2 regions of the Dermacoccus sp. MPR-E5 genome follow, and region 1 is predicted to be linked to the other one. Evidence: riboswitches for the same ligand, from Rfam matches in the RefSeq annotation. Region 1 holds a riboswitch; the other holds the start of a gene.
The links. A riboswitch is a leader RNA that binds a small molecule or an ion and turns the genes downstream of it on or off. The one in region 1 is predicted to bind thiamine pyrophosphate.
Positions count from the first base shown of each region.

Region 2: another riboswitch for thiamine pyrophosphate. It lies ahead of AC1RS9_RS11285 (thiamine ABC transporter substrate-binding protein); the one in region 1 lies ahead of AC1RS9_RS03305 (MFS transporter).

Region 1 covers NZ_JBXASS010000003.1:164,465-170,513, reverse strand. The annotation lists gene AC1RS9_RS03320 (hypothetical protein) at 374-682, shown strand; gene AC1RS9_RS03315 (M15 family metallopeptidase) at 607-936, shown strand; gene AC1RS9_RS03310 (hypothetical protein) at 1,150-1,779, opposite strand; gene AC1RS9_RS03305 (MFS transporter) at 1,869-3,197, opposite strand; TPP riboswitch at 3,191-3,296, opposite strand; gene AC1RS9_RS03300 (hypothetical protein) at 3,409-3,786, shown strand; gene dxs (1-deoxy-D-xylulose-5-phosphate synthase) at 3,959-5,995, shown strand; gene AC1RS9_RS03290 (phosphotransferase family protein) at 6,012-6,049, shown strand, end outside.
Region 2 covers NZ_JBXASS010000014.1:14,696-20,744, forward strand. The annotation lists gene AC1RS9_RS11270 (circularly permuted type 2 ATP-grasp protein) at 1-1,435, opposite strand, end outside; partial or broken gene AC1RS9_RS11275 (DUF72 domain-containing protein) at 1,460-2,224, opposite strand; gene AC1RS9_RS11280 (DUF4235 domain-containing protein) at 2,513-2,848, opposite strand; TPP riboswitch at 3,119-3,227, shown strand; gene AC1RS9_RS11285 (thiamine ABC transporter substrate-binding protein) at 3,283-4,377, shown strand; gene AC1RS9_RS11290 (ABC transporter permease) at 4,388-6,049, shown strand, end outside.

The DNA.
Region 1 (6,049 bases):
CGCACCGGTGCTGCCGCAGCGCGCCGCTGTTTCACGAGCGTGACGCACGATCCCGCGAGCCGCGGTGATGTGTGTCACACTCAAGAGCTGATGGCGGGGCGGGCAGCGCGCCGACGAGTGACGGGGGAATTCTGCGATGGAGACACTGACGCGACGTGGCGCACTTCGACACGCCGGCCTCGCTGCGGCGACGACGGCCCTCGTGATCGAAGGGGCGCCGCAGGCTTTCGCAGCGGTTCCTGCGTCGAGGCAGGTGGTCCGTGCGGGGGCAACGTCGGTCCTCGTGCGACGGGCGACCGCGACGCTTTCCTACCGCGTCAATGTGCGCGATCAGCCCACGCTGGAACCGCGCGCCCGGATCGTCGGGACGCTGGTGAACACCACGACGCTGACAGGCTCCTACGACGCGAGCAGCCTGTGGTTCCGCATCGCCGAGGGTGCGTTCAAGGGGCGGTGGGTGACGTCCGCAGTCCTCGTCGCGACGACGGCGCGCGCGGTGAACGGCCGTCTGCCGATGTCGGCCGTCACGCGACTGCCGAGCTGGAGCGTCAACGTCAGCAACCTGCCGCACGAGCCGCGGTATCTCTCGCGCGCGGCGGCCGTCGGATATCTCGGACTGGCCGCGGCTTTCAAGGCTCGTTTCGGTGTGGCGCTGACGATCACCGAGGCCTACGCACCCTGAGCCGCCAGCAGCTGCTGTACCGCACTCTCGGCTACCCCCGCGCGGCCGTCCCCGGCACCTCGAACCACGGGTTGGGCAGCGCGATCGACTTCGGCATCGCCCGCACGAACGCGATCAACTCGCCTCTGTACTTCGGGCGTTCTCACGACGTGTGGCTGACGGCCAACTCCAAGCGCTGGGGATTCGACCGCCCCGACTACATGGATCGGCGCGGGTCCAACCCCGAGTGGTGGCACTACAACTTCGTCGGGTGACGGAGGTTGCAACCGCTGGGTGAACCGCGCCGGCCATCAGTTGCTCGACGATTACGCGTCTGCTCGAAGAATGTGCCGCACATTCGTCGTGCAGGTGCGTGATGGTCGAGCGGCTCTCGGGGCGGGTGGCGGTTGCCGTCAGTCGACACGCGTCGGCCGCCAGCACCCGTGGGGTACCGGCGGCCGAGATGATGCGTGTGAGGCCGGTCGCGATCAGCCGTGCGGCGTGAGCGTCATGTTGATCGTGTTGCCGGGGCCGGCCACCTGGCTGTTGACGAGGCTCGTCGACAGGCCGCAGTTGGCGAAGTTGGGGATGGTGAACGTGCCCGAGAGGTTGATCGGGTCGAACAAGCCACCCTGCTTGCCCGTCACGGTCAGCGTGATGGGGCTGCTCGTGCGGCAGTTCTTGCCGACGAGGTTGATGAGGCCCTTACCCGTGGCCGAGACATCCTTGATGTGGAGGTTGACCTTCTGGGTCTGCACGATCTTGTGCGTGTTCGGGTCGATCGTTCCGACGGCCTTGCCGACGGGTTCCTGCGAGATCGTCGCGATGGCGATCTGCAGCTTGCCGAGCTTCACCGGCATCTTGAAGTCCTTGAGCATGATGTCGGAGCTCAGGTCGCCCTTCTCGACGTGGAGGGTGGAGAAGGTGAAGCCGGTCGTCGTCGAGGACTGCCCGGACTTCTTGATCGTCGTCGTCGCCGACGTGTCGTAGCCGAGGTTCCAGATGGTGTCCTTCGTGTCGCTCGTCGCGGCCTGCGCGCCGGGCGCAGCCATCGTGACGGTGCCGGCCACGGCGGTGGCGACGAGGGCGATCTTGGCGGTACGGCGTGTGGTGAACATGCTCATCCTTCGATAGTCGATGTGAACCGAGTCACGACGTTAGCAAGATCATCACGGCGTCGCCACCGGTTCGAGCTGATTTCACCCACTCAACTTACTTTTTCGTAACCACGAAGGTTACTTCCGCGTATCCACGCGGGGGCAAGGGTGACGAGGAGTCCCGCGACGCACAGCACGAGCGGGACGGCGGCCGAACGGCCGAGCCACTGCGTCACGGTGGGCAGCCAGAACGGGTACAGGCCGGGCAGCACGATCGACGCCGAATAGACGCTGCCGTAACCGCGCGAACGTCGCGACTCGGGGAAGTGTTCGGCGAGGTAGGCGCCGACCGGACCGTAGGCGGAGACGGTGACGATCTGGACGGCCGCGGCGGCGATCGTCGTGGCGACGACGCTGCCCGATGACGCGGCATGCATTGCCACGAGATAGGCGGCGGGGGCGGAGATGCAGGCCAGTGCTCCGAACGCCATGAAGAAGCGTGAACGGCCCACACGCGTCGAGACGACACCCGCCGCGGCCATCGTCGGCGCACTGACGGCCGTCGCGACGAGCATGACGAGCCCGACGTCACGGGGGGAGAAGTGCGGGCGCAGCGAACTCGTCAGCACCGAGACGCCCATCATCGTGAACAACCACAACCCCGTCATCAGGGTGAACAATGCGGCCACGACACGGCCCGTCACGCGCTCTTCCTCGTCGTCGGTCGCGACGTGCGCGGCGGGATCGCGCTTGTCGGATTCGTGGGAAGAGTGGCTGTGACCTGCCGGCCCGGCGTGCGCTGACCTCGCGGTGAGGGCCAGGGCCAACGGCAGGAGTGCGCCGACGACGAACAGCAGGCGCCACCCCCACGTGGTGTACGCGCCGCCGAGTGAGGCCGTCAGCATCATCGTGGCGGCGGCGATGGTGGCGTTCGCGAGGGGTGACATCGCCATGACGAGGCCGCTCAGGTGGCCGCGTCGTTGCGGCTCTGTGAGCGCGAGGGCGCGGGGGATGGCCGCGGAGTACTGCCCGCCGAGGAAGAATCCGGCGGCGAAGCGCAACGCCAGGAGAGCGGCCACGGCCCACGTCGAGGTGTGCAGGGGGAGCGTCACCATGAGGCCGGTGCACACGCTCAGGCCGAGCAGTGCGCCGCGTGACACGCGGGCTCGTCCGCGACGATCGGCCAGGGTGCCGAGGATGAACGCCCCGAGGGGGCGGCCCAGGAGTGTCGCGGCGAAGACGAGGCCGTCGGGAATCGTCGAACGCGTCGACAGCACCCCACCCAGCGCAATGACGGGCAGGAAGATGTCGAACTGGTCGACGAAGTTTCCGACGAGGGCGCTGCGGCGGGCCTCGCGCCGTTCTGGGGTGGCGGCGGCCGGCGCCAGGCGTGGCGCATCGTCGTGGGCAGGGGAAGGGGCAGGCGTCAGGGTAGCCACGATCGAACACTCCCTACGGCGGCATGAACCGCATCAGGTTGGACGGTCGGCATGGCGATGCCCTCTCAGCCCGCGCCTCGGGCTCCCGTGTGACGGGCTCAGCATGCCACAGAGCACCCGGCTTCGGGGGCGTGTCTCGCGCCGGTCTGCGGGTCTCGTGGGGCGGTCATCAAATAGAACACGTGTTCGAACAATGGGGTACGCTGGGGTCATGTCGGACGAGGTGAACACCGGCCCTCCGGGCTGGCCGAGAGGTGTGCCGCCGCCGGGTGCGCCGGGGTGGCAGGAGGCGGCGACGCAGTGGCTGCTCGATCAGTGCCCCTCGGATTTTCGCGCCTACGACGCATGGCGCCGTCACCCGGTGGCGCTCGCTTGGGTGGCGACGTGGCATGTCGACGCTCAACTCGGCGCGATGCGCGAGTCATATCGCCGCATCCGCGTCGACCTCGCTGACGAGCTGCCACCGCGCGCGGTGCCGCAGGTGATGGAGCACCTGTCCGCGGAGGGGCTGCGGTTGCGTGCCACGGCGCGCGCCGTCCGTCTCGTGCACGAGGCGATGCGCGGCAAGACGTTCGTCCCTCGGCTGTGATGCGCCGGCGTTCGGGGCGGGTGCGTGGGCGGGCAGAGTCCCGGCCTTTGATCTCCGACGGCGCTACCGGCTCCGACGGGGGCGCGACGGGAGGGTGCCCCCGCCCGCATGGCGGCTGCGCGGTCGACGACCTAGACTCAGGAGACTGCACTTTCGAAAGGCTGAGTGAGACGTGACGCTGCTGGAAACCATCTCGGGTCCGGACGATCTCAAGCGAATCCCCGCCGAGGAGCTCGACGCGCTCGCCGCCGAGATCCGTCAGTTCCTCGTCGAATCCGTCTCCAAGACGGGTGGGCATCTGGGCCCCAACCTGGGTGTCGTCGAATTGAGCATCGCGATGCACCGTGTCTTCGACTCGCCGAAGGACACGTTCGTCTTCGACACCGGCCACCAGAGCTACGTCCACAAACTGCTCACCGGCCGCCATGACTTCAGCAAGCTCAAGAAATCCGGCGGCCTGTCGGGTTACCCGAGCCGCGAGGAGTCCGAGCACGACGTCGTCGAGAACTCGCACGCCTCGACGTCGCTGAGCTGGGCCGAGGGCATCGCCAAGGCGCGCCGCCTCAAGGGTGAGAGCGACCGTCACACCGTCGCCGTCATCGGTGACGGCGCCCTGACCGGCGGCATGGCGTGGGAGGCACTCAACAACATCTCCGCCGACGCCGACCTGCCGCTCGTCATCGTCCTCAACGACAACGAGCGCTCCTATGCCCCGACGATCGGCGGGATGGCGCACCACCTCGCGACGATGCGCACGATGCACACCTACGACCAGGTGCTCGACTGGGGCAAGAACCGCCTGCAGGCGACGCCGAAGGTCGGGACGAAGATGTACGAGGCGCTGCACGGCGTGAAGCGTGGTCTCAAGGACATCGTCTACCCCGACACGGGCGTCTTCGAGAGCCTCGGCATCAAGTACCTCGGCCCGATCGACGGGCATGACGAGGCGGCTGTCGAGGCCGCGCTGCGCCGCGCTCGCGACTACGGCCGGCCGACCCTCGTGCACGTCATCACGCAGAAGGGCCGCGGCTACGAGCCCGCGTTCTCCGACGAGGCCGACCAGTGGCACGGCATCGGCAAGTTCAACCCCGAGACGGGCCTGCCGTTCGAGGTGAGTGGCCGCATCTGGACCGACGAGTTCAGCGACGAGATGGTCGCCCTCGGCGCCGAGCGCGACGACATCGTCGCCATCACGGCTGCCATGCTCATCCCCGTCGGGCTCGACGGGTTCGCGAAGAAGTACCCCGAGCGCGTGTTCGACGTCGGCATCGCCGAGCAGCACGCCGTCACGATGGCGTCCGGGTTGTCGTACGGCGGCCTGCACCCCGTCGTCGCCGTCTACGCGACGTTCCTCAACCGCGCGTTCGACCAGCTGCTCATGGACACCGCACTGCACCGTCAGGGCGTGACGTTCGTGCTCGACCGTGCCGGCGTCACCGGCTCCGACGGCGCCTCGCACAACGGCATGTGGGACATGTCGATCTGCTCGATCGTGCCCGGCCTGCACCTCGCCGCCCCGCGCGACGGCGCACAGGTGCGCGAACTGCTGCGCGAGGCCGTCGACATCGACGACGCGCCGAGCGTCATCCGCTTCCCCAAGGGCGACGTCGCCGACCCGCTCGTCGCCGAGCGACGTCTCGGTCGCCTCGACGTCATGCGTGAACCCGACGGCGGCGACGGCGTGGACGTGCTGGTCGTCGGTGTCGGGTCGATGGTCTCGACGGCACTCGGCGTCGCCGATCTGCTCACCGATCAGGGCCGTCGCGTCCAGGTCGTCGACCCGCGCTGGACCTACCCGGTGGCCGACGAACTCGTCGACCTCGCCCGCGCCGCGGGCCGGGTCGTCGTCATCGAGGACAACCTCGTCGAGGCGGGCGTCGGCAGCGCCGTCGCGCGACGCCTGCGTGAAGCCGGTGTGCGCACGCCGCTCGACACGTTCGGCATTCCCAAGGAGTTCCTCGTCCACGCCTCGCGCGGCGAGGTGCTCGCGACCGTGGGGCTGACGGCCGCCGACATCGTCGACGCTCTCGGGCGCGACGACGCAGCACTCACGCGCGCCGATGCGTACGACGGTGGTGCACACGCGCCTGACGGCGGTGCAAGCACCCGCGACGGTGACGCAGGCACGCCGGCCGCGGGACGTGATGCCGGTGCGACGGGTGATCTCGGGGACGCCATGCCGGTCGCCGCTCACGCCGACATCGACTGAGCGGTCGAACGACGTGGTGAAGTCACCCGATCTTCCTGTTCTCCCCGGCTCTGA
Region 2 (6,049 bases), on a different contig from region 1:
TCGTGACGGCGACGGTGCGCGAGGCGTCCTGCCCGTCCGGGCGCTGCAGCACGAACGCGCGCAGGTCGACGTGGCTCGGCACGAACGAGCCGTCGACGAGCGTCGGCAGGGTCGACAACGGCACGATGTCCTGCGCGACGAAGCGCTCCGGCGTCTCACGGATCTCCCGACGGCGCGTCTCCAGCTCGTCGGCCGAGCACTCCGGGCCGACGGTGATGCCGCTGCCGCCGTAGCCGTCGATCGGCTTGACGACGAGTTCGTCGAGGCGATCGAGCACCTCCTCGCGGTGGTCCTCGCGGGCACACAGCAGCGTCGGCACCTGCGCGAGCAGCGGCTTCTCGCCGAGGTAGAAATCGATGATGTCGGGCACGAGCGCGTACGTCGCCTTGTCGTCGGCGAGGCCGTTGCCGGGCGCATTGACGATGGCGACCGCGCCCGCCGCGAGCACGTCACGCAGCGCGTCGCCGAGCGGACGACCGTCCGCGCCCTTCGCTTCGAACAGCTCGGTCTCACCCATGCGCGGGTTGAGCAGGTGCACGCGGTGACGTTCGCCGCCGTCGAGGCGCCACAGCTTGCCGTCGTCGACGACGAGGGCGTCTGCCGTCACGATGGCGGCGCCGACCTGGCCGCTCACGAGGTTCTGCTCGTACCAGGTCGTGTCCGTCGGGCCGGGGGAGACCATGCACAGGCCGATCTCGGCCTCGGCAACGCCACCGTCGACGAGTCTTGCGCTCGCGATGAGCGACTCGTGCAGCAGCCCGTACGTCCGGGTCGGGTGCTCGAGCGTCTCCGCGGGCGGCAGGATCTCGGCGAAGTGGTTCTCGAGCACCTCACGGTTGATGTGCGTCATGCCGAGCCCGCCGGGCATGCGCAGGTTGTCCTCGAGCACCATCCACTCGCCGGACGCGGGCGAGACGAGGTCGAGGCCGCAGATGCCGGCGCGGACGAAGTCAGCGGGCACCCGCTGGCCGTCCTCGGACCAGCCGGGCGAGCGACGCAGCATGTCGGCGTCGACGCGGCCCGCCCTGATGATCTCGCCGGGGCCGTAGACGTCGCGCAGGAAGAGTTCGAGCGCACGGACGCGCTGCTCGGCGCCGGCGCTGAGCTCGGCCCAGCGCTCGGCCGAGATGATGCGCGGCACGATGTCGATCGGGTACGGGCGGTTGCCGTCCTCGGAGTTGATCGTCACGCCGAGCTCGGTCAGGCCCTTGCCGGCCGCTTCGAGGCGGCGCGACACCTCGTCGGGCCCGAGCGTCTCGATGCGCTCGATGACGGCCGCGTAGTCGGGGCGCAGCTCCGCATCGTCGGTGACGGATTCGTCGTGCACGCCCGGGGTCTCGGGTTCGTGCTCGCGGTATTCGCTGAACGCCACGGGGACGATCTCGCCCTCTGCGCCCTCGTCGTTCGTCGGGTTCGTGCCCTGTGCCGTGGTCATGGGGACGACGTTACGGCAGACGGCTCACGTGCGCTCGCGGACGAGGCGGCCCAGGGTCTGCGCGTTGGCGACGGCGGCGCCGTCGATGTCGTTGTTGAAGTACGCCCAGACGGTGCGTCTCTCGGTGAGCCGGCCGTCGATGCCGATTGCCCATGCAAGAAGGGCGTCGTCCGAGTAGCTGCCGCCATAGAGCTTGGCGCCCTTCGGGCCGTGGAAGCGGATGCAGACGTTCGAGGAGGTGACGCGGACGTCGGCGGTGTGCGTCTTCGGGGTGGGCCCGTCCATGACGACGTAGGCCGCGTCGTGGAGTTCGAGCAGCGCGAAGACCTCGTCGTCGAGCCAACTGTCGTGGCGGAATCAGACGGCGATGTCGAAGCGGCTCGGCATCGCAGTGAGGAAGGCGTCGAGCAGCGCATCGTCGCGTTGCAGAGCCGGGGGGAGTTGGACGAGGAACAGCCCGAGGCGGTCGCCGAGCGCGTCGAGGGCGGGGGTGATGTGCGGTAGCCATTCGTCGAGGGCGGTGAGGTGGCCGACGTGGGTGAGGCCCTTGGGGGCCTTGACGGTCATGCGGAAGCCGTCGGGCAGGCGGCGGTGCCAGCTCTCGAAGCTCGTGAGTGCCGGCCAGCGGTAGTAGCCGGCGTTGAGTTCGACGGTGTCGAAGAGGTTCGCCGCGTAGTACTCGAGGCGCACGCGGTCGGCGACGCCTGCGGGGTAGACGGTGCCTTTCCAGGAGGCGTACGTCCACCCTGACGTGCCGAGGCGCAGTTGCGCTCGGGTGGCCGTGCTCATGGCGTCAGCATGCCACCGGAGCGCGGCGTGATGTTCGGCCGGGACGTGGATGTGGACGAGATCCGCCGAGGTGGACGTGAATCGCGAATGTGGGCGAAATTCGCCGGTGTGGACGAAATTCGCGACGCTCAGTGATGCGTCGGCCAGAGACACGCGAGGAGGGCCAGGCAGAACCTGACCCTCCAAGCGGACGGCTCCATGCGCGACATGGACGCCCCCGAGTCTGCTGCACCGAGCGTGGGAGCCGAGCCCGCGAGGCTCCCACGCCGGAAAGCGGACGAAGGGGAATTACTTCATGACGACGACGGGCGCCTGGCTCTTGCCCTTCTGGGCTTCCTTGGCCTCTTCTTCGGCGCGCTTGACGAGGGCCTGCGGCGGGTGGCCGGCGGACTTGGTGAAGTAGTCGGCGGCGCGGCGTTCGGCGTACATCTTGGCGGCGGCGAGTGCGCCGGTGGAGATGGCGGCGTAGATCGCGGCTTCGATGATGCTGGCGTTCGGGTCCTTCGCGCTGCGCGGGCTCTTGCCGGTCGTCATCTTCCACGTCTTGGTGGCGGTGGTCGTCGCGATCTTGCTCGCGACGATGCCGGCGCCCATGCTCAGCACCTTCCACACGAGGTTGCCCATGGTGTTTCCCCTTACGTGTCGTCGGCCGTCGTGAGGCGTCGTCGAGCCTCGGGCCGTTGATGTCTTGGGTCCATCCTCGCGCGTGCATGTGTCGCTGCGCCAGTCGGCATGGTCATCAGCCCGGTCTGACGGGGGTGGGCGTCGTGGCGGCCGGCTCGTGCACGAGGGATCCGGCGTCGGCGTGAGGTGCGCACGAGCCGTCAGCGGGGATGCCGGAGTGCGAAGCGGGCCGAAGCGTGTCGTCCGTCGGTGGTCGGTGCTAATCTCACGCTCGAACGACAGGGGAGCGCAGTGTGCGCTGAGATCGTGCCGCATCCGGCACCAAACCCTCGAACCTGACCCGGTTAGCACCGGCGGAGGAAGTCGAGTTCTCACTCGTCGCGCGTACGTGCGGGCGACGACGTCCCTCACTGGCCGTGAGGAGGAACGTTCACATGATGTCTCGTGGTGGCCGCGCCGTGCTGGCGCTCGCGTGCGTGGGTGCGCTGGCGGCGTGTAGCGTCGACAACAACTCGTCGGGCTCGAAGTCGAGTTCAGCGGGCGGCTCGGGTGCGTCGGGTTCGGGCGCGTCGAAGACGGTCACGTTGGTGACGCACGAGTCGTGGGCGCCCGACAAGAACGTCATGGCCGAGTTCACGAAGCAGACGGGCTACACCGTCAAGGTCGTGAAGTCCGGTGACGCCGGTGAGCTCGCGAACAAGCTCGTGCTGAGCAAGAACAACCCGCTCGGTGACGTCGTGTTCGGCATCGACAACACGTTCGCCTCGCGTGTCACGACGAACGACGTCCTCGAGCCGTACAGCCCGAAGGGCGCGCCTGCGTCGGCGTCGAAGTACGAGCTGCCGGACGGCCAGGGCAAGGGGCAGCTGTCGCCGATCGACACCGCGTCGGTGTGCGTCAACGTCGACGACGCGTGGTTCACGAAGAACCACAAGACGAAGCCCGCGTCGTTCGACGACCTCGTCAAGCCCGAGTACAAGAACCTCATGGTCGCGCCGGGCGCGTCGTCGAGCTCGCCGGGCATGGCGTTCTTCCTCGCGACCGTCGGCCACTACGGCCAGGACGGCTGGGAGGCGTACTGGAAGAAGCTCATGGCGAACGGGCTCAAGCTGACGTCGGGCTGGAGCGACGCGTACGAGGTCGACTTCACCGGCAGCGGCAAGGGCAAGCGTCCGATCGTCGTCAGCTACGACAGCTCGCCGGCGTTCACCGTCGACAAGGCGGGCACGTCGACGACGTCGGCGCTGCTCGACACGTGCTTCCGATCGACCGAGTACGCCGGTGTGCTCAAGGGGGCGAAGAACCCCGACGGCGCGAAGGCGCTCATCGACTTCATGAACGGTGCGAGCTTCCAGAAGTCGCTGCCCGACTCGATGTACGTCTTCCCCGTCGACTCGAGCGTCGAACTGCCCAAGGCGTGGGCGGCGAACGCGAAGCAGCCGACGAAGCCGATCGAGGTGTCGCCCGCCGACATCGACAAGAACCGTTCCGAATGGCTGACGAAGTGGAAGGACGTCACGTCCAAGTGACGCCCGAGCGATGAACGGCACCCGTGATGGTCTGCGTCGCGGCGCACGAGCCCGGGGCGCTCGCGCGCCGTTCGTCATGGCCGCGCTTGCCGTCGTCCCGCTCGTGTTCCTCGCGATCTTCTTCGCGTGGCCCGTCGCAGCGATGGCGGTGCGTGGGCTCGCGCCGGGTCGGCACGTCGATCTGGGCGGATTCACGGACGTCCTGACGCGCCCGCGCATCCTGCGCGTGCTGTGGTTCACCGTGTGGATGGCGGCGCTCGCGACGGCGTGCTCGGTGCTGCTCGGTGTGCCCGTCGCGCACGCCCTGTACCGGCTGCGCGTGCCGGGGGCGGGGGTGTGGCGCGCGCTCGTCGTCCTGCCGTTCGTCCTGCCGACGGTCGTCGTCGGCGTCGCGTTCCGGTCGCTGTTCGCCGACGGCGGCCCGCTTGCCTGGTTGGGCTGGGACGGCTCGTGGCAGCCGGTGCTGCTCGCGATGGTGTTCTTCAACGTGTCCGTCGTCGTGCGCACCGTCGGGCCGATGTGGGCGTCGCTCGACCCGCGCACGGCGGAGTCGGCGGCGGCACTCGGGGCATCACCGCGGGAGGTCTTCCGGACGGTGACGTGGCCGCAGCTGCGCCCCGCCGTCGTCAGCGCCGCGAGCGTCGTGTTTCTGTTCTGCTCGACGGCGTTCGGCATCGTCCTCATGCTCGGTGGCCTGCGCTACTCGACGCTCGAGACGGAGATCTACTCCCTCACCGTCGAATTCCTCGACCTGCGAGCCGCGGCGGTGCTGTCGGTGACGCAGTTCGTCCTCGTCGCGGCGCTGCTCGTCGTCAGCGAACGCTCGCGCATCGGGCGTCATGACGAGCGGGTGCGGCGTGGCGTGACGCAGCAGACGGCGCTGCGACGTCCTGGGCGCGGTGACGCGGCTGCCCTGACGCTCACCGCCGCTGTCGGGGCGCTCATCCTGGCGCCGCTGGTGACGCTGCTCGTGCGCTCGCTGCGTTCCGATGGCGGCTGGACGGTGCAGCACTATCGCGGATTGGGTGACCTCGGGGTCGTCGGTGCGCTCTCGCAGAGCTGGCGCATCGCGATCGACGCTGCGTTGCTCGCGCTCGTGCTGGGGGTGTGCGTCTGCGTCGTCGTGTCGTGGCGCGCGGCGAGCCCGAAGGGGCGGAGTGTCGTCCGGCTGCTCGACGCGGCGTTCATGCTGCCGCTCGGCGTCTCGGCCGTGACCGTCGGTTTCGGTTTCCTCATCACGCTCGACCGGCCGCCTCTCGACCTGCGTTCGTCGTCAGCGCTCATTCCGATCGCGCAGGCAATGGTCGCGCTGCCGCTCGTCGTGCGCACGCTGACGCCCGTGCTGCGCTCGCTGGACCCCCGTCCGCGCGAGGCGGCCGCCGCGCTCGGGGCCTCGCCGGTCCGGGCATGGATGACGGCGGATCTGCCGGTGCTGTGGCGACCCTTCGTCGCGGCAGCCGGGTTCGCGCTCGCGGTTTCGCTCGGCGAGTTCGGCGCGACGGCCTTTCTCGCGCAACCTGATTCGCCGACGTTGCCCGTCGTCATCTACCAGCTGATCGGGCGCCCCGGTGACGCCAACTTCGGTGGCGCGATGGCAGCGTCCGTCGTGCTCGCAGCCGTGACTGGCCTCGTCATGGTGGCCGTCGACAAGATCGGCGGCGTCGCCGCAGGG